DNA from 4 places in the Propionivibrio pelophilus DSM 12018 genome. Region 1 is predicted to be linked to each of the others. Evidence: predicted binding sites of a transcription regulator. Region 1 holds the regulator's gene; each other region holds the start of a gene.
The links. The regulator sigma-54, encoded in region 1, starts transcription at its own class of promoters, with help from an activator protein. The targets are predictions, from matches to a motif close to TGGCACGCTTNCTGCTNA.
Positions count from the first base shown of each region.

Region 2: BO74_RS08560 (PEP-CTERM sorting domain-containing protein) is a predicted target of sigma-54. The motif match lies at 2,537-2,554, and genes of this name have one in related genera.
Region 3: BO74_RS04480 (prepilin-type N-terminal cleavage/methylation domain-containing protein) is a predicted target of sigma-54. The motif match lies at 2,625-2,642, and genes of this name have one in related genera.
Region 4: glnA (type I glutamate--ammonia ligase) is a predicted target of sigma-54. The motif match lies at 3,659-3,676, and genes of this name have one in related genera.

Region 1 covers NZ_JCANUT010000022.1:31,874-37,059, reverse strand. Annotated here, with positions in the region: gene recA (recombinase RecA) at 1-128, shown strand, start outside; gene recX (recombination regulator RecX) at 135-584, shown strand; gene lptB (LPS export ABC transporter ATP-binding protein) at 606-1,352, shown strand; gene BO74_RS10885 (RNA polymerase factor sigma-54) at 1,447-2,871, shown strand; gene hpf (ribosome hibernation-promoting factor, HPF/YfiA family) at 2,994-3,320, shown strand; gene ptsN (PTS IIA-like nitrogen regulatory protein PtsN) at 3,426-3,872, shown strand; gene hprK (HPr(Ser) kinase/phosphatase) at 3,893-4,828, shown strand; gene BO74_RS10865 (PsiF family protein) at 4,878-5,186, shown strand, end outside.
Region 2 covers NZ_JCANUT010000015.1:16,018-21,203, forward strand. Annotated here, with positions in the region: gene BO74_RS08545 (hypothetical protein) at 1-299, opposite strand, end outside; gene BO74_RS08550 (2-oxoacid:acceptor oxidoreductase family protein) at 296-1,204, opposite strand; gene BO74_RS08555 (Glu/Leu/Phe/Val family dehydrogenase) at 1,220-2,332, opposite strand; gene BO74_RS08560 (PEP-CTERM sorting domain-containing protein) at 2,606-3,259, shown strand; gene BO74_RS08565 (MBL fold metallo-hydrolase) at 3,362-4,492, opposite strand; gene BO74_RS08570 (response regulator transcription factor) at 4,620-5,186, opposite strand, start outside.
Region 3 covers NZ_JCANUT010000005.1:98,586-103,771, reverse strand. Annotated here, with positions in the region: gene BO74_RS04490 (phosphoenolpyruvate carboxykinase (GTP)) at 1-687, shown strand, start outside; gene BO74_RS04485 (ATP-binding protein) at 747-2,501, opposite strand; gene BO74_RS04480 (prepilin-type N-terminal cleavage/methylation domain-containing protein) at 2,681-3,337, shown strand; gene BO74_RS04475 (hypothetical protein) at 4,447-4,575, shown strand; gene BO74_RS04470 (tellurite resistance TerB family protein) at 5,065-5,186, opposite strand, start outside.
Region 4 covers NZ_JCANUT010000021.1:20,030-25,215, reverse strand. Annotated here, with positions in the region: gene ntrC (nitrogen regulation protein NR(I)) at 1-387, opposite strand, end outside; gene glnL (nitrogen regulation protein NR(II)) at 442-1,533, opposite strand; gene BO74_RS10565 (DUF4124 domain-containing protein) at 1,557-1,994, opposite strand; gene glnA (type I glutamate--ammonia ligase) at 2,181-3,596, opposite strand; gene BO74_RS10555 (rhodanese-like domain-containing protein) at 3,950-4,399, shown strand; gene nadA (quinolinate synthase NadA) at 4,447-5,186, shown strand, end outside.

The DNA.
Region 1 (5,186 bases):
TCGGACAGGGCAAGGACAACGCACGGGAATTTCTGCGCGCCAATCCCGATATCGCCGCAGAGATCGAGGCGAAGATACGACTGGCTGTGAACGTTCCCTCGCCGCGCGCGACGGCGGCTGCCGATTAAGTAGAAATGAGCGGCACGTTGCGCGAGCGCGCCTTACGACTGCTCGCCCGGCGTGAATACGCACGCGCCGAGTTGGCCCGTAAGCTTGCTCCGCACGCGGAGTCGTCCGAGGTGCTCGATGCCCTTCTTGACGATCTCGAGTGCCGCCGTTTGCTCTCCGACGAGCGATACGCGGAAATGCGGGTGAATGTGCGCAGTGCGCGTTATGGCAATGCCAGGCTGATTCAGGAACTGCGCGCAACGGGAGTCGATGCCGGCGCCGTTGATCAGGCCCTGGCGGCGTTGGACGACGAGTTTTCGCGAGCACGGCAAGTCTGGCAGCGTAAATTCGGCGCGGACATGCCTCCCGTTGATGCGTCCGAACGCGCGCGCCAGGCTAATTTCATGGTGCGCCGCGGATTCTCCGGGGATATCATTCGCCGTTTGTTGCGTGGTGATTACGAAGGCGATCAATAAGAGATGTCCGAAAACAATCTGATGTCCGAAAACAACTTGGGCGAAAGCAGCAAGCTATCCACGCGTAACCTCAAGAAACGCTACAAGAAGCGGACCGTCGTCGAGGATGTCTCGCTCGAAGTGCGTAGCGGTGAGGTCGTCGGATTGCTGGGGCCGAATGGTGCGGGGAAAACGACCTGTTTCTACATGGTGGTTGGTCTCGTGGCCTGCGATGGAGGCGATGTTTATCTGAATGATAGAAAGATTACCCACTTGCCCATCCACCAGCGTGCCAAGCTCGGGGTGTCCTATCTTCCCCAGGAAGCCTCGGTGTTCCGCAAGCTGACGGTCGTCGAGAACATCAAGGCGGTGCTTGAACTACGCAAGCTGCCACGTGAAGAAGTCGAACATCGCGCCGAGCAGTTGCTGGAAGAGCTTCATATCAGCCATATCCGCAACAGCTCGGCGGCCTCGCTGTCCGGCGGCGAGCGGCGGCGGGTGGAAATCGCGCGGGCGTTGTCTACCGATCCGCGCTTCATTCTGCTCGACGAGCCGTTTGCCGGGGTCGACCCGATCGCCGTGTTGGATATCCAGAAAATCATCCGCTTCCTCAAGGAACGCAACATCGGCGTGCTGATCACCGACCATAACGTGCGCGAGACGCTTGGGATTTGCGATCACGCCTATATCCTCAACGAGGGCGGGGTGCTGGCGGCTGGCCGGCCAGATGAAATCATTTATAATGAAAACGTACGTAAGGTCTATCTTGGCGAGAATTTCCGCCTGTGATCTCGCCTCTGATACCGGCTCGACCGTTTCGTCAAAAAATTGTCTGTAATAGCGGTGTGCCGAGCATGCAGTTTCTTGCCGCCCTGTTCCCAACATGAAGCCATCTCTCCAGCTCAAGCTAACGCAGCACCTGGCGCTGACGCCGCAACTCCAGCAATCGATCAAGTTGCTGCAGCTGTCGACGCTTGAGCTTGAACAGGAACTCGAGAAGTATCTGCAGGAAAATCCCCTACTCGAGCGCGAGGACGAAAACTATTCCGCGGCTCCCCCGGAGTCCGGTCAAGATGCTGCAAGCGAGGACAGGAAGGCTGAAGAACCGGAAACGCCGAGCATGCCCGATTCGAAAGATGAGGATAGCTGGCTTGGTGATGCGGCGGAAGGAAATTACGCCAGCACGTCGGGATCTTTCGATGACGACGACGGTGACTATCAGGACGTTCAGGCCGCGACCACTTCCCTGCGTGAGCACCTCTCCTGGCAACTGGGCCTGATGAACTTGCCTGCGCGCGACCGCACGCTTGTTCAATGCCTGATCGACGCGCTGGACGATGATGGCTATCTGACCCAGTCGCTGGACGAATTGGTTGAAGCTCTGCCACCTGAGCTCGAGATCGAGCCGGAAGAGTTGCAGATTGCGTTGAAACACCTCCAGAACTTCGACCCGACGGGCGTAGGCGCGAGAAGTGCGCAAGAATGCCTGGTGCTGCAACTGAATGCGCTCCCCGTGGACGAGACGCAGCGCTTGGCTCTGGCAATCGTACGCAATCATCTCGACCTCCTTGCCGGACGGGATTTCGCCCGGCTCAGGAAGCTCACGGAGTGCGATGATGACCAGCTGCGTGAAGCGCAGTTCCTGATACGCAGCCTCAATCCTCGTCCCGGGGCTAGCTACGCCGCGCCCGATGCGCGCTATATCACCCCGGATGTGGTCGTGCGCAAGGTTCGTGGCCAATGGACGGTCAACATCAATTCGGATGCCTATCCGCGCTTGCGCATCAACAGCCTGTATGCCCAGATCCTCTCGCGGCAGCGTGGCTCGGGGTTGTCGGGGCAATTACAGGAGGCCCGCTGGCTGATCAAGAATGTTCAGCAGCGCTTTGACACGATTCTGCGCGTGGCGCAGTCCATCGTCGACCGTCAGCGCCAGTTTTTCGATCATGGCGAAGTTGCCATGCGGCCGCTGGTGCTCAGGGAAATCGCCGAGACACTCGGTTTGCACGAGTCGACGGTATCCCGGGTGACAACGCAAAAATACATGGCGACGCCGCGTGGCATCTTCGAACTGAAGTATTTCTTCGGCAGTCATGTGGCGACGGAAGCGGGGGGGGCGTGCTCGGCGACGGCCATTCGCGCACTGATAAAGCAACTGGTCGGTGCGGAAGATGCAAAAAAGCCGCTTTCGGACAGCCAGATCGCCGACCTTCTCGGGCAGCAGGGGATTGTTGTTGCCCGGCGGACGATCGCCAAATACAGGGAATCGCTGAATATTCCCCCCGTTAAACTGCGCAAGACGATCTAGCGAGGCCGCTGTTCTGTGTCTGACGATGACATGCTACCCTTACCCCTGTCTCTCTCGCGCAAATTGGCGAGAGGGGTTTAGAAAGTCGCTCTGGCGGCTATCCTCTTGAAAGGAGCTACACCATGAACCTGCAAATCAGTGGACACCATCTCGAAATTACCCCGGCGTTGCGTGACTACGTTACCGGCAAGCTCGAGCGGGTTACACGTCATTTCGATCATGTTATCGATGTGAGCGTGATCTTGTCGGTGGAAAAGCTGAAGCAGAAAGCCGAGGTTACGGTGCATCTGGCCGGCAAGGACATCTACGTCGAGTCGATCGATGAGGATCTTTACGCTGCCATTGACATTCTGGCCGACAAGCTGGACCGTCAGGTTCAGAAGTATAAGCAGAAGTTGCAGGACCATCATCGTGGCGAGAAGTTGAGCCAGCAAAGCGTCGTCGAATAACGTTACCCTTGTCAGGCGGATTTGGTCGTTGAGGCGGCCAAATCCGCCTTTTATTGTTTTCCCCTAGCCCTTCCGTTTTTTCTCGGGCGCGTCGACAGCATTACCATGAGCCAGATCAGCCAGTTACTTCCCCTCGAAAACATCGTTCTGGATTTGGAGGCGAGCAGCAAGAAGCGTGTTTTCGAACACGCGGGGCTTGTTTTTGAAAATAATCAGGGTATTGCCCGCAGCGCGGTGTTCGATAGCCTCTTTTCGCGCGAGAAACTCGGGTCGACTGGCCTCGGGCGGGGCATCGCTATTCCGCATGGACGTATCAAGGGCCTGAAGGAAGCCTGTGGGGCGTTTATTCGGCTGGTCTCGCCGATCCCCTTCGACTCGCCGGACGGTGAGCCTGTTTCGTTGTTGTTTGTGTTGCTCGTTCCCGAACAAGCAACCGAGCAGCATCTGCAGATCCTTTCCGAGCTGGCCGAGCGCTTTTCCGATCGTTCCTGCCGAGAAGCCTTGTCCTCGGCCGCGGATGCGGAAGCGGTACGGCAGACATTCGCTACCTGAAGGTGCCAAGAATGCTATCCATCCGCAAATTGAGCATTACCCAGCTTTATCAGGATCACCTGGAAAAACTGAAACTGACCTGGGTCGCCGCCGTGGGGGTCGAGCGCCATGTCGAGCTCAAGGACATGGAAACCTATGGGCCGGACGTTGTCGGCCACCTCAATCTGATTTATAGCCACCGCGTGCAGGTTATCGGCAAAGCCGAGCAGAACTGGGCAGGGCGTGCCGGCATGGATCGCTGGCACCGGCAGATCGACGATTTGATGGCGTGTGAACCGCCGGCCTTGATCATCGCTGACGATCTCGAGCCGATGCCAGGTTTGCCTGAGATCTGCGAAAAAACCGGGACGCCTTTGTTCAAGAGCCCGAAGGCCTGCTCCGCGGTCATCGATCTGCTGCATATCTACCTGGCCCGTCGATTTGCCGATACCGTTTCTGCGCACGGCGTGTTCATGGATGTTTTCGGGATGGGGGTGCTGATTACCGGCGAGTCCGGAATCGGAAAGAGTGAATTGGCCCTGGAGCTGGTTTCGCGTGGACACGGCCTCGTTGCCGACGATGTTGTTGAACTTGCGCGCACGGCTCCGACAACGATCGAAGGTCGCTGCCCCGGAATGCTCAAGGACTATCTGGAAGTGCGTGGCCTCGGCTTGCTCAACATCCGCACGATCTTCGGGGAAACCGCAGCCCGGCGCAAAATGAAGCTCAAACTGATCGTGCATTTGCAGAGAAACGTACCGGGCGAGGACTTCCCGAGATTGCCGCTTGATTCCCAGTCGCAGGAAATTTTGGGTATTCCGGTTCGCAAGGTGTGCTTCCATGTTGCACCTGGACGAAATCTGGCCGTTCTTCTGGAGGCGGCTGTGCGCAATTGCATCCTGCAACTGCGCGGTATCGATAGCATGAGCGAGTTCATCAATCGTCAGCAGCAGGCTGTTCTTGACGGAAATATCTAAAATGGGTAATAGTCATGGCTCGAATAACCATCCTTTCAGGGAGTGAATAATGAAAGTCATGATTGTCCTGACCGCGTTGATGCTTTCGGCAACCGGTGTTGTTGCTGCGGAACAAACCAAGAAAGCGCCCTCACCAGCCCAACTGGCTCAGCAGGAAAAGATGAAAAACTGCAATGCCGAAGCCGGGAAGAAGGCGCTGAAAGGCGACGAGCGCAAAAAGTTCATGAGCGAGTGCCTGTCCTCCAAAGCCAAGGCTGCGCCCTCCGCGCAGCAGGACCGGATGGGGGCGTGCAACGCGGAGGCGGGAAAAAAGGCGCTCAAGGGTGATGAGCGCAAGAGTTTCATGAGCGAGTGCCTC
Region 2 (5,186 bases), on a different contig from region 1:
GGCGCGCGCAGCCCGGGCGCGGCGTAGATCATCTCCAACGCGTAAAGCAGCCCCTGGCTGGACGTGGCGGTAAAGACGCGCACGCCGGCGACCGCCGCGGCGCAGGCTGCGGTGAGCATCGAATGTTCCGATTCGAGCAGCGTGAGCCGCCCGGGCATGGCACCGGATTCAAGCCAGTTGGCGAGTGTTTCGATGATCTCGGTCTGTGGCGTGATCGGGAACGCCGGCACGTAATCGGCGCGTGCCAGACGGGCGCCCCAAGCGGCGGCCGCATTGCCGCTGAGCAACCGGCGGGTCATGGTTTCGCTCCGTGTTCGGGGATGGCGCGGATGGCGTGCGGCGGACATTGTGCGACGCAGATCAGGCAGCCCTTGCAATGGTCGTAGTCGATCTGCGGCGTGCCGTCGGCGGCCACAGTGATGGCGCTGTCGGGGCAGAACTCGCTGCAGATCCACCAGCAGCGGTTGCAGTGCTCGTGATCGATCACCGGGCGTTGGGTCCGCCACAGGCCAGTATTGACTGCGGCGCTGGTCGCCCCGGCGTGGATGGCGGGCGTAGCCGCGTCGACCGGGTCGGACGACAGGTCGATCCATTCCGGTCGCGTGTGGCCGCCTGCCGGCGGCTCGGCTTCTTCTGTTACGCAGCCGGCATGCGGCGCCATCGCCTGCCAGACCGCGTCAGCCAGCAACAGACCGTCGGAGACGGCCTTGTCGCCGAAGCCGGTCAGCTCGGCGTGGAGGCCCTCAGTCAACGCCTCGTGGTCCAGCACGCCGACGAGGCGGGCGGCAGCGCCAGCGCAGGAGACACCGGAATAGCGCTGCACTTCTGCCGGAAGCACTGCGGGTGGCAGCGTCAGCACCGTGCCCGCGATGTTCAGCCGATCCCGCCAGACTGTTTCCGCCTCATGGCTGGTGATGAGCAGGACGCAGTGGCTGTCGAGTCCCGCGAGAATCGGGCGGGCGGCGACGGCCAGCAGGCTGTCGTCGGCAACGACCACCAGATCCGGGCGGCGAACGATGCCGCGTTCGTCGATTGGGCGGCGATCGGCACGCACGTACGCCGACACCGGCGCGCCGCGCCGTTCCGCACCGTAGTGCGGCGCGTCCTGCACCTCGTAGCCGGCATGGAAGAATGCGCTGCCGAGAATCCGGCTGGCGGTCTTCATGCCCTGTCCGCCGCGGCCATGAAAACGGATGCGGAACATGCCGTTGCCCCTCTTCTAGAAGACACCCCAGCGGCGGCTGGCCATGGCCTTGCGCACGCGCCCGGCAGCGAGTTGCACGGCGGCTTCGCGTGGCGTCACCCCAAGTTCGCGGGCCCTGCCCAATACCTCGTCGGTGTTGCGCCGCAGTTTCTCCTCGATGGCCGCGAAGGCCGTGCTCTGCGTACCGCCGTGGTACTCGATCGCGGCGCAGATGACCCCGCCGGCGTTGGCGATGAAGTCCGGCACGCAGAGAATTCCGCGTTGATGCAGGCGGCGTTCGGCGGCGTCCGTCGCCGGAATGTTGGCGCCCTCGACGACCAGTCGGGTGTTCAGCCGGTCCGCGTTGCCCTCGTTGATCACGTCCGGACGGGCGGCCGGAATCCAGATGTCGCAGGCAACGTCGAGGATGGCCGCGCCGGTCAGCGCCTCGCCCTGTTCGTGTGTGACGACGCTGCGGCCGCCTTTTTTCAGCGCCGTCAGCGCGGCGATGTCGATGCCGCGCGGGTCGTGCAACGTGCCGCCGGTATCCGCGGCGGCGACCAGCACGGCGCCGCGTTCGCCAAGAAAACGCATGGCGTGGCGGCCCACCGCGCCGAAGCCCTGGATCGCCACCCGCGCGCCGGCCAGCGGGAAGCCGGTGTACTGCAACGCCACCTCCGTGGCGCGCGCCAAGCCCCAGCCGGTGGCGCCGATCTCGTCGAGCGGGATACCGCCCAGTTCGCGCGGCAGACCGACCGCACGCCCGATCTCGTCGTGCACCCAGGCCATGCATTGCTCGTCGGTGCCCATGTCCGGTCCGAAGATGTAATCGCGCTCATCGGCCAGCGCGCAGGCGAAGGCGCGGATCAAGCGCTCCTTATCCGCGCGCGGCATGCGCGGGTCGCCGAACAGGACCGATTTTCCGCCGCCATGCGCCAGTCCGGCCGCCGCGTTCTTCAGCGTCATCGCCCGCGCCAGACGGGCACATTCCTCGACGCTGACGTCCGGCGCCATGCGCAGGCCGCCGATCGCCGGCCCCGCCGCGACGTTGTCGACCACCAGCACGGCTTTCAGCGCGCAGGTGGGCTCATGAACCACGATGACCTTGGCCGGACCGAGATCGTCGGCGAATCCGAATGCGCTGTCCATGGCATGCCTTTCCGGGGCGGGATGCTTTCACTCTAGTTTATGACTTGTCCTGGTGCTTCTTCTATGAGTTCTGGCGAGTGGGTACGCTGAAGATATGAGTGTCGGCTTTCTTTACACAAGCATGGAGTGGCGCAGCGGTTGCCCATTGTCATTTGTTGTTCAAGTAATTGAATTCCATATGGAATATGCGCTTAGTATTTATTGTGGCCTGGTTTTTGCTGTGGGTTTCCGGGTTCTGTTTGACCAAAGCCAACCTGTTATTGAAAGATCATTATGAAAAAAATCCTAAGCACTGCTGCTGTTGCATTGTCCTTCTACGCTGCCAGCGCTACGTCGGCCGTTATTACCCTGGATTTCGAAGGTGTTGGAAACGAGGCTTCCGTCAATAGCTTCTACAACGGTGGGACGGACAGCCAGGGAAACTCCGGGGTTAACTACGGAGTGGCTTTCAATTCCAACGCCTTGGGGATCATCGATTCTGACGCAGGTGGAACCGGTAACTTCGGAAACGAGCCGACGCCGGACACGATCCTGTTCTTCCTGACGGGGTCGGCCGTTCTGAACTATGCGCCGGGCTTCACTACAGGCTTCTCGTTCTACTACACAACTGTCAGTTACGGTGGGTTGGTAAATGTTTACGACGGTCTGAATGCCACGGGTAACCTGCTTGGTACGATCGATCTTTCGGTGTTGGGCGCTGGAACCGGAGATCCCAGTGGTGATTTCAGCAACTGGGCGATCGGTTCTCTTGCATTTGGCGGCACTGCGATGTCGATTGATTTCGGCGGCACCGTGAATCAGGTTGGTTACGACAACATTACATTTGGTTCCACCAACCCGGACGGTCAGGTTCCCGAGCCGGCGACCATGGGGCTGCTTGGTGCCGCACTTCTGGGGCTTGCTGTCTCGCGTCGCCGTAGCGCCTGATTTTTTGCACCCAGCTACGTCCTCACGTAGCTGACGTGTCGATGAGAAATCCCTCATGCCCGTCGGCCGGAGGGATTTTTTACGCGTAAGCGCGTTCGCTGTTTATCGACGTTGATCCTCCCTTATGGGATCTGTCGGACGGGGCGGCAGAGTGATCCGCCGACTCTCGCCATGTTTGAACATCCAGAAACGCTCCGGTGAAACGGCGCGCTCCTCCAACGCCTGTGCCAGATCCTTCGGTGGCTGGTCGAACGCTTCCTGCGTCAGTTCGAACGTGCCCCAGTGCACGCCGAGCGCCAGGCCGGCGTCGAGGTCGCGGAAAATCTGCACGGCTTCGTCCGGATTGACGTGCTGCGGGCGCATGAAGTCGCGCGGCAGGTAGGAGCCTACCGGGACGGCCAGGAAATCGACCGGCCCCAGACGCTGGCGGATCTGGCTAAATACCGGGGAGTAGCCGGTATCGCCGGTGTACAGGAAGCGCCACGGCGCTCCCGGCGATGCGGCTGTCCATTCGACGGCGAACCCGCCCCACAGCGTGGCGTTGGTGTCGAACGGGGTGCGCTTGCTCCAATGCTGCGCCGGAACCAGGGTGATCTTCAGCGGTGTGGCGTCGCGGCTGTCCCACCAGTCGATTTCCTCGACGCCGCTGATGCCCTCCGCGTCGAACCAGCGCTTGAGTCCGAGCGGAACCAGCCATCGCGTCTTGAACCGCTTGGCCAGCGCCGTCACCGTGGCGTGATCGAGGTGATCGTAATGGTTGTGCGAAATCAGCACGAGGTCGATCGGCGGCAGTTCGGCGACGGAGAGCGGTGCGGGCATCCGCCGGCGCGAGGACAGCCAACTGACCGGGCCGGCATAGTCGCCGAGATGCGGGTCGAGAAGGATGTTCCTGCCGCCGACCTGCAGCAGCATGCCGGCGTGGCCCAGCCAGGTGATGACCGGCGCGTCATGGCGCCCGGCGAGCAGGGCGTGGTTGACCGCGCCCTGCCATTTCCGGGCAAACGCCGTGTAGCCTCCTTCCGGTTCGGAGGTCGGCTCGAAGTCGCCGCGCCAGCGGCGAATGATGGCCTCGTACCAGGGAATTACGCGGGGCGGGGCGTCGGGGTTGGAAAATCCCTCCGGGCGGTGGTGCGCTTTCTGCGGGTCGTAATGGGCGTTCTGGCTGGCGCAGCCGCCCAGCGCGAACACTACGAACAGGACAAATAGACGGCGGAGATTTTTCGCTGCAGACATGGGGCACTCTCACGGACATCGGATGATGTGCCTTGCGGCACCGGAGGCTGATATCACTACCGGTGCTGACCGGTCGCCATTCGTCGTGGTTCCCGGCGATCTCGCCTGAGGGCGAATTCGCGCGGGCTCAGTTTCGTCCGGAATTGGGTTCGCCGCCGTTGGCGAACGTGAGGCCGCAGTGGCTGGCGAGTTGCGCGAGTTCCAGCATGTTGGCGGCCCCGGTCTTCTGCAGGATGTGCGAGCGATGCAGTTCAACCGTGCGATGGCTGATGCCGAGTTGCCGGGCGATGGTTTTGTTGGTGTGGCCGGCGAGGGCGAGCGTCATGACTTCGTGTTCGCGCTGGGTCAGCTCCTCGAGGCAGCGGCAGGTCCGGTCATAGGTCTTGCGCTGGCTGGCGACGCTCTTTTCGTCCTCAAGCACGGCGTGCACGCGTTCGAGCAATTCCGTGCCGTCGATCGGCTTGGTGAGGAAATCCTTCGCACCGGCCTTCATCGCCCGCACCGTCATGGGAATGTCGCCGTGGGCGGTCAGGAAGATGATCGGCAGATTGAACCCCCGCCGGATCAGTTCGCCTTGCAGTTCCGGTCCGCTCATCTGCTGCATGCGTACGTCGAGGATCAGGCAAGCGGGGCGTTTGCCGTCGTAGGCGGCGAGGAAGGACTCGGCGCTGTCGTAACAGTCGGTCGCCAGCCC
Region 3 (5,186 bases), on a different contig from region 1:
GAAAAAGGCACCAAGGCCGCTCATCCGAACTCCCGCTTCACCGCCCCGGCCTACCAGTGCCCGTGCATTGACAAGGACTGGGCGAACGCTGACGGCGTACCGATCTCGGCCTTCCTGTTCGGCGGCCGCCGCGCTTCGACCGTGCCGCTGGTCTGCCAGACCACCGACTGGGAACACGGCGTTTACACTGCCGCGACACTCGGTTCGGAAACGACCGCTGCCGCCTTCGGCGCCCAGGGCGTCGTCCGCCGCGACCCGTTCGCCATGCTGCCGTTCTGCGGCTACCACATGGCCGACTACTACAGCCACTGGCTGAAGATGGGGTCGGTTGCCGACAAGCAAGTGCCGATCTTCATGGTCAACTGGTTCCGCACCAACGAGCAAGGCAAGTTCGCCTGGCCTGGCTTCGGTGACAACGCCCGCGTGCTCAAGTGGATCATCGACCGCTGCGAAGGCCGCGTCTCGGGTACCGAGTCGGCGCTCGGCATCATGCCGAAGTACGAGGAAATCGACTGGAACGGTCTGGACTACTCCAAGGAGCAGTTCGAAGGCGTCACCAGCCTCGACAAGCAAGCCTGGCTGAGCGAACTCGAAGGCGTCAAGGAATGGTTCGCCAAGATGGGCGCCAAGCTGCCGGCCAAACTGGCTGCTATCCGCGACGAACTCGAAGGCAAGTTCAAGGCCTAATTTTCAGATAGGCATCGCGCAAGGCCGCCCCCTTTCGGGCGGCCTTTTTTGTTAACCGATCAAAGCCATTCCTCTCGGCGCTTCGACATCTCGAAGCAGATCCGCCCGGGCTGGTTGATTGCCAGCCGAATTTGATACCCGAAGGTTGCTGCCAGCCTGGCCGTATTGAACAGGCCGATCCCGAAACCATTTTCGGACGCCACTGGCTGCTGAAACAATACGTCAAGGATCTCCTGCCGCACCGGACTACCGTTGTCGCAGACGCGCAAAACCGCCGACTCCTGGGAAAGCGATATCGATATCTCGAGCCCTGCTTCACGCTGGCGTTTTGCCAGCGCATTGTGCAGCAGGTTCTCCGCCACAGCGTCATACAACGCGCGCGGTATTGCGCCAGCGACTGACAACGGCAAAGTATCGAAATGAATCGCCTGGCCCGCATAACGCTGCTGCAGAGACTCCCACCAGATTGCGGCCCCCTCCATTTCTTCCGCGCTTTGATCTGCCCGCCTCTGGGCGTCGGCCGGCAGTTCGAGCTTCATCAGCGTGCTTCGCAGGCGCTGTGCAATTTGCGGCAACTGACGCTCCACCAGCGGCCCGATACGCGCGAAGTCAGATCGAGACTCTGACTGCACTAGGTAGCAGAGGTTGTCCAGCGACTGAAGGAGATTCTTGACATCATGCGTCAGGCGCGCCCCGGTCTCGTGGATCGCCTGCAGATAACTGACCCTTTGCAACTCCCGCGCCCGCCACTTGGCAAGATAGTATTCGCTCGCAAGCTTGGTCAGCAGGCGCAAATGCCAGACAAGAACCGGGCTCAAAGAATGGCGCGAAAAAATCGTCAGCGACAGCGATCGGTCGGAAAACTCGTTTGGATAGGGCGATGAGCCTCCGAAACGACGAAGATCTCTCTCCAAGCCAGAAGATGGACGCCACTCTCCGCCGACAACCCACGGCAAGTCGAGCAGAAGTTGCTCACAAACCTGACTGAAAAAGCGATCGGGATCGTCTTCGCCCTCGGCACAGGCCATCATTCGGCGCAACCAGACACTGAACGGGCCTCCGACCGTCAACAGGTGCCGGGAAAACAACATGCCAACGCCGCTGAATCCCGGCCTGGGATTCCAGGCCCACGCCACCAGCAACAACAGTAGCGCCACACTGAGCACCGTGCGAAGCAGCGCATCGAAATACTCCGTTCGTTCGAGCAACATGAACGCCAGCGTCCCTAAAACCACCACGGCGATCAACAGGAATACGAACACGCCATAAAACAGGTCGAACGCGCCATGCCTCAACCAACCGCTTGCCTGCGGTCGTGGCAACAGCCACATCAGCAGGAAGAAACCCGGCGCCAGCCAGGAAAACTCCGTCCCGAGAGACGGGCCGATCACGTTCGGAGTTGGAACCACCTTCGGCACCAGCCAGATCAATACCACGCCGACAAGATACGCGAACGCCAACAGATAGAATACGCGCGTCGGTCGATGCTCCACCAACATGACCCGCCCGCCCAGAAGCGAGGCAAGAATCGTCGCCCAGACGATCAGCAGCCACCAACTGAACAGCCAGCCACCAAGGATCAGGCCGGCAGCGACCAGTAACAGGTTGCCGACATTCAATCGGCGCTCGGTCTGCACAAACGGCTGCCAAAGGATGAACACCCCGACATCCACCAGCCAGAACATCAAGCCCGCTGGAGAATCGGCCCCGGCCAGCAACGTCAAATGCAGGATCATTAGTAACGCGACAAGCATCCACGGCTGCCGAGCGCGCAAATAGCGCCCCAGGCGCCTCAACGCACGCACCTGGCTCACTCCCCCCCGCTCCAGACTGACGACATACTGACGCCGCACCACACCTGCCGTCGAATTTTTGACACACCCGTTGAAACACCGCCACTTTTCCGGCGCTGAGCGAAAAAAACATGCGCGCAAGCATGGTACGCGATATGCTTATGCACTACTGGAATCAACATCATTTCGCGGAGAACACCATGAAAAGAATCCAATCCGGTTTCACGCTCGTGGAGATTGCGATTGTACTCGTCATCATCGGCCTGCTTCTTGGGGGCGTTTTGAAGGGACAGGAGTTGGTCAATAGCGCGAAGGTGAAGAATCTGGCCAACGATTTTCGCGCGATTTCTTCTTTTGTATATGCCTATCAAGACCGTTTCAGGGCGATGCCAGGAGAAGACCAGAGCGTAACGTCACATGTTAGTGGCGGCACAAAGGCTACAACCCCGGCTAGCAGTCAAGGAAACGCCAGAATCGACGGAAAATGGAACTCAACAACGACGACAGACGAGAGTTTCCTGTTCTGGCAACACGTTCGACTGGCCGGCTTGGCAACTGGCACACCCACAACCACTTCCGCCGATTACATCCCTCGCAACGCAGAAGGAGGGAGCATTGGAATCACCGGAGAGGCCGTTTTAACCGCCCCCGCAGTTCCTTACCCAGGAACATTCTACGTATGCTCGCAGGGCATTCAAGGCCGGTATGCTCGCCAGATCGACACGACCATTGATGATGGCAACACAAAAACAGGCTCTGTCCGCGCCTTGGCGAATGGCGTCTCCTCTCAAGCAGATGCGACGGAAGTAAAACCCGATGACGATGCGACCCAGTTCACCGTTTGCATGGCCTTCTAAGGAGTCACTGATTCATTCCGGATTGACTGGCAGAGCGTAAGGCCGGAATCAGAAAACCCTGCTGTTTCGACGCTGAGAGCAATCGATGAGTCGACAGGCGAGCTTTCCGGAACAGGAACAGATGGCAGCGCCGTTTTATCCAAGCAGCGGCGGACAAGGGCGCCTGCCGATGATTTTCCACGGATCCAATGCATGTACGTGACGCCGCAATGCGTTGGATTGCCAGGCTGAGGAATAGAAGACGCGCGCAACGAAGGCCAGTCCGTCCGCCGCTCCGTTGCCCCCCCTGTCGCGGCAGTCCGCGCATCATAAGCGCCACCCCGACCCCATCTACATTCGTTAAGTTACTCACGCTACGGATGCCTCGTTGTGCTTTACTTTTGGAGGCATTGGCTTTTGGCCTCAAGCCAATAGACGACATCCCCTACAACAGCGATGCTCCCCGACACCACAAATGTCGTTGCGGAAACCACGCCCGCCAGCACCAGCAGTTCCACGCACCCTTCATTGTGACATCCCACAAAAGCCCCCACCTGGTTCACCTGGAGTGACATGTGTCGCTTGATAACGCCACAGGCAGGGTCATATTCTGACGTCGTCATGGGCAGGTAGATACAGCCATACAACCCCACGGAGGCAAAAACCAGTACGAGTGAGAAAACTTTAGACCGTGGAGTCATGGCATTCGAGCCGTATTCTCAACCAACAAGAAGGAGAAAAGCGGGGGAGGCGCTCAACGACTATCGCGCCTTCGTTCTCAGTGTAGACACGCCGTCGGAAGACCTCAATTCACGCTTGCCACACGACGCCTTGGCGATTCCGGGGGTACCCCCCCAAGCTCGTGCGTAACGCCCCAGCAACCTTGATCGTATAGGCCGCGAACACCCACAGGATGACTGCGCCGAGAATGGGCAGCGGCTTCCCCTCGGAAGACAACAGAGCGATCAATCCCGAGCAGGCACACAGTTCCGCCAACGCCCAAAGATTCGACTTGGTAACGCCCGCAAAGGCTGCCCTGCCGTATCGCCAAGGAACGCTATCCCCCATTTAAAAAAATAGGGCTATATTGAAATCACTCGGTACGTTCCGGTAACAATCGGGAGGACATCATGGGAAAAGCACATGAGTCTAGTAAAGAGGCCAAGAAACACGCCTTGAAGAACACTAAAGAGAAAAGAGCGGCAAAACGCGCCAAAAAGCACGGAGCAGGAAACGTACCTCTTATTGGACACCAGTGAGAGAAGTGAGCCGGTCAGAAGGTCGCGATTCAGTGGTCATGTATCACAAGAGCCGCTGGTCATGAGGGCACAGTTTTGCAGTAAGCACGAACAGGGGCGTATTCTGTTTTGAGGTCAAAAGGGCTGATCAAATAATCAGCAGTCCTCACAGAAAGCCCCCCCCTCCTCCTACCCTCTCCTGCGCGGCGCCCCGGCGACCTTGATCGTATAGGCCGCAAACGCCCACAGGATGAACCCGCCAACGACGGGTAGTGGCTTGCCTTCCGAAGACAACAGAGTGATCAACCCTGCGCAGGTGCAAAGGGCAGCCAACGACCACAGCAACCACTTGGTAACGCCCGCGAAAGCCGCTCTGCCAAATCGCCAAAGGAAAGCAACGAAGGCTATCGCAAGCAGCATCAGCATTGAGTATTTGGAGGACCCCACGCCAACCGAACGCTTTTCTCAGAACCTGGTGACGGAATACAGCGATAGCCACATAGCGCGCCCCTAAACTACCGGCAGGTTGGCTCTTTGACGAGCCCTCTGTTTGGCAGCGACATAGTCGGCGTGCCCCACATAGAGCAAGCTGGCGATCTTGCGCATCAGATGCGTTTCGTGTGCACCGAGAT
Region 4 (5,186 bases), on a different contig from region 1:
GGTTGCACCACCTTGGTGCAAGCTCTCATCGACGGCTCGGCGGATCAGTTCCAGCGCCTGGTCCACGTCGAAAGGCTTGGGCAGATACTCGAACGCGCCACCCTGAAAGGCGGCGACGGCGCTGTCGAGGTCGGAGTAGGCGGTCATGATGATGACCGGCAGCGCGGGGAAGCGCTCCTTGACCTTCCTCAGCAGATCCAGCCCCGACTCGCCGGGCATGCGGATGTCGGATACCAGGACCTGCGGTGGTTCGGCACCGGCATCGAGTTGCGCCAGTGCCTCGGTCGCCGAGGCAAAGCTCTTGAACGGCGTCTGCTCGCGCGACAGGGTCTTTTCCAGCACCCAGCGAATCGACTTGTCGTCGTCGACAATCCACACAGGTTTCATTTTTTTCTCAGGCATCGTGATCAGGATGTGGAGGGTATAGCAAATAGCTTGCCATCAACCCGCCGCCTTCCCCTCACCAAGATTCAACGGCATGCGGAGCGTGAAGCAGGTGAATCCCGGTCGGCTCTGGCACTCGATGGTGCCCTGATGCTGCAGCACGAAGTTCTGTGCCAGCGTGAGGCCGAGGCCGTTGCCCCCTTCCCGCCCGGAAACCAGCGGGTAGAACATCCGCTCCCGGATGTCTTCCGGAATCCCCGGGCCGTTGTCGATGACCTGCAGCTCGATCGCCAGCGGAAAACGCTTCTTGGCCAGGGTGACCTGCCGCGCGACGCGCGTACGGAAGGTGATCAGCCCCTCGGCTTCTGCCTCCGGGCGGTTCATGATCGCCTGTGCCGCGTTGCGCGCGATGTTCAGCACGGCCTGGATCAGTTGCTCGCGATCGCCGATCAGCTCGGGCAGGCTCGTGTCGTAATCGCGACGGATCATCAGCGCCTTGGGGAATTCCGCCTTCAGCAGGCTGCGTACGCGTTCAAGAATCTCGTGAATGTTGACCGAACCCGGCTGCATCGGACGATGCGGCGAGAGCAGGCGCTTCATCAGGTCCTGCAGGCGATCGGTTTCCTTGATGATGACCTGGGTGTATTCGCGCAGCGCGGGGTTGTTGAGCTCATGTTCGAGCAACTGCGCCGCGCCGCGAATTCCGCCTAGCGGATTCTTGATTTCGTGTGCCAGATTGCGGATCAGTTCGCGGTTGGCCAGTTGCTGCTCCAGCAGCCGCTCCTCGCGGGTCGCCTTGATCTGCTGGTCGATCGGCCAGAGCTCGACCAGCAGGCGGATGTCACCGGCGTCTACCCGATTGACGGTGCAGTTCAGTTGCAGCAGCAGGTCGTCGTTTCGTCGGATTTCGATGTTCTGGCCGCTATGCCCCCAGCCATGCAGTAAGGCGTTGTCCAGCGCGTCTAGCAAAGTCGAAGGGCAGGCGGCGACGTCGCAAAGTTTTGCTCCGGCGACGGTTTTCCCGCTGATCGCCAGGAGATCCTCGGCGGCGGAATTCAGGTAGCGAATGGCCAGATTCTCGTCGAGCAGGATGACCGAGGATGAAAGTAGATCCAGCCCGCTGAACGGGAGGTTCGGACGCTCATTCATGGGTGCTCCCGGCCGGAGCGTGCTCAGCGCAGCTTGTCCAGCTCCCTCTGGATGGCTTCGATATTGCGTTCATGCAGCGCCACCTTGTTCTTGAAGGGTTCCAGTCGATCGAGAACCCGTTGATAGTTGCGTTCATCACCGCTACGGACGGCTTCTTGCGCGGCCAGTTCCTTCTTCGCCTGTTCGAGGTTCTGTTGCTCGGCCGCCAGTTCGCTCTCCAGAATGCGCCGTCGGTCGGTGTCCCGTGCCTTCTGATCGTTTTCGCCGACCTTGGGGAAGCTCGCCGGCGAGGGCGTCTTGATGGCAGGGCGCGCGGGCGGGACGGTCGTCGCTGGCCCGAGATCCATCGCAGAGCATTTCATTCCCGGGGTCGACAGCTTGACGTTGGAAAACGTCTTGTGACCGTGGGCATCGACGCACTGATACATGACGTCGGCGTGCGCCAGCGGAATCGCCGCCAACAGAATTCCTGAAATGCAAAGTCGGGGAAACAACGCCATCATCCTATTCCCTTGTAATTACCGGAAAAGCCTCGGGTCCGGCCGTCAGTGTATTGGATGGGTCAGGCAAAGACAATGCAATGGCGGTTACTGCGAGCGATAAAAAAGGACGGGGAGTCCCCGTCCTTTCCGTTGGCCGCGAACCGCTTAGCAGCTGTAGTACAGCTCGAACTCGACCGGGTGGGTCGTCATGCGCACCTTGTTGACTTCGTCCATCTTCAGTTCGAGGTAGGCATCGATCCATTCGTTGGAGAAGACACCGCCCCGGGTCAGGAACTCGCGATCCTTGTCGAGAGCGGCCAAGGCTTCTTCGAGGCTGGCGCAAACGGTCGGGATCTTCGCGTCTTCTTCCGGCGGCAGATCGTACAGGTTCTTGTCGGCGGCATCGCCCGGGTGGATCTTGTTCTGAATACCGTCGAGGCCGGCCATCAGCAGGGCCGAGAAGCACAGGTACGGGTTGGCGATCGGATCCGGGAAGCGGGTCTCGATACGGCGCGCCTTGTCGGAAGCGACGTGCGGGATGCGGATCGAGGCCGAGCGGTTCTTCGCCGAGTAGGCCAGCTTGACCGGCGCTTCATAGTGCGGAACCAGACGCTTGTACGAGTTGGTACCGGGGTTGGTGATCGCGTTCAGCGCCTTGGCGTGCTTGATGATGCCGCCGATGTAGAACAGCGCCATTTCCGACAGGCCGGCATAGCCGTTGCCCGCGAACATGTTCTTGCCGTCCTTCCAGATCGACTGGTGGACGTGCATGCCGGAACCGTTGTCGCCAACGATGGGCTTGGGCATGAAAGTCGCCGTCTTGCCATACTGGTACGACACGTTATGCACGACGTACTTGAGGATCTGCGTCCAGTCGGCGCGCTTGACCAGCGTGCTGAACAGGGTGCCGATTTCGCACTGGCCGGCGTTGGCTACTTCGTGGTGATGCACTTCAACCGGGACGCCCAGCGATTCGAGCGTCAGCACCATGGCCGAACGGATGTCGTGCAGGCTGTCGACCGGCGGAACCGGGAAGTAGCCGCCCTTCACACCCGGACGGTGACCGGTGGCGCCGTTGCCTTCGTTCTTTTCGCCGGAATTCCAGGCCGCTTCAGCGGAATGGATCTTCAGGTTACAGCCGGACATGTCGACCGACCACTCGACGCCGTCGAAAATGAAGAATTCGGGTTCCGGGCCAAAGTAGGCGGTGTCGCCAACGCCGGTTGACTTCAGATAGGCTTCGGCGCGCTTGGCGATCGAGCGCGGGTCGCGGTCGTAGCCACGGCCGTCGGCGGGATCGACGACGTCGCAGGTGAGGACCACGGTGGTTTCGTCAAAGAACGGGTCGATGTAGGCAGTGTCCGGATCGGGCATCAGTTGCATGTCGGACGCCTGGATACCCTTCCAGCCGGCGATGGACGAGCCATCGAAAGCGTGGCCGTTCTCGAACTTGTCCTCGTCGAACGCGCTGACCGGTACAGTAACGTGCTGTTCCTTGCCACGGGTGTCAGTAAAACGGAAATCGACGAACTTGACCTCGTTTTCCTTGACCATCTTGATAACGTCTTGCGGGCTTGCCATTTGCAAAGTCTCCTCAGCGAGTACCGGTCATTCCGGCGACAATGAAAAAAGTGCTCTGGGTACTAGCAGAAACCATGCCACCCAACACACACCAACGAACCACCACGAGATATGCAACAGCCACCGCCTGATTCGGCTGCAATATCACCACAATAGTGCAAAAAACAAAGAATGTCGCACCACAATAGTGCGCCAGCAATATTCGCTCCGGTCGGCGCACACGTTATCAGCTTTCGTCCGGCACTGAAACTCGGTCTTGTCGGAACCTATGGCCGCCTGACGCTGCCTCAGGGAACGAAGAAACGCCATTCACGGTTTATACTTTGTCCTCACCCACACTCGCAGCCATATCGATGGGATCGCTTTCCAGAACACTTGAACAGGCGAAAGACCGCGTCGCGGAACTCGTCCTGCCTTATGCCGGGGCACTTACCCCCGCCGAAGCATGGGCCGTCTGGCAGAATGCTCCCGGCGCCAAGCTCGTTGACGTCCGCACCCGTGCTGAATGGGATTGGGTTGGTCGCATCCCGGGCGCGATCGAGATCGAATGGCAAAGCTATCCCGGTGGCCAGCCGAATCCCGATTTTCTGGCCCAGCTCAAACGCCAGATCGACACCGAGTCGCTCGTCATGTTCATCTGCCGCAGCGGGGCCCGCTCGCACAATGCCGCTTGCCTGGCTACAGAGGTTGGCTATACCGAGTGCTACAACGTGCTCGAAGGCTTCGAAGGCAACGTGGACGCCAACGGCCAGCGCGGCAAGCTGGGCGGCTGGCGATTCGCCGGACTGCCCTGGCACAGTTGATCAAATCCATCCCGGAGCAAGTCTCCGGTCATTCAAGAGACGCATCCATGAACGCCCCAAGCATCGACTTCGCCCTGTACAGCCAAATGCCAGACGCCGAGTGCCATGCGCGTATTCGCGCGGCCCGCGCAAAGCTCGGCAGCAAGGCCGTGATTCTGTGCCATCACTACCAGCGCGCCGACGTCTATCAGTACGCGGACCTGACCGGCGACTCGTTGAAGCTCGCCCGCCTGGCGTCGCAAACCGACGCCGAGTACATCGTCTTTTGTGGTGTGCATTTCATGGCCGAAGTGGCCGACATCATGTCCAGGCCGCACCAGACCGCGATCCTCCCCGACCTGGCCGCGGGGTGTTCGATGGCCGACATGGCCAACCTGGCGAAAGTCGAGCGCTGCTGGCGCGAACTGAACGAAGTGCTGAACGCCGAGGAGCAGTTCACCCCGGTCACCTACATCAACTCGGCCGCCGATCTGAAGGCCTTCTGCGGACGGCATGGCGGCATCGTCTGCACCTCGTCGAACGCGCGGACGATCGCCGAATGGGCGTTCGGCCAGCGCGAGAAGATCCTGTTCTTCCCCGACCAGCACCTCGGGCGCTGGACCGGCCATACAATGGGCATTCCGCTCGACGAGATGCTGGTCTGGGATCCCGATCTCGAACTCGGCGGACTGACTCCCGAACAAATCCGCAAGGCGAAACTGCTGCTCTGGAAGGGGCACTGCTCCGTCCACCAGATGTTCCAGCCAGCGCACATCCGCAAGTTCCGCAGCGAGCATCCGGACGGGCT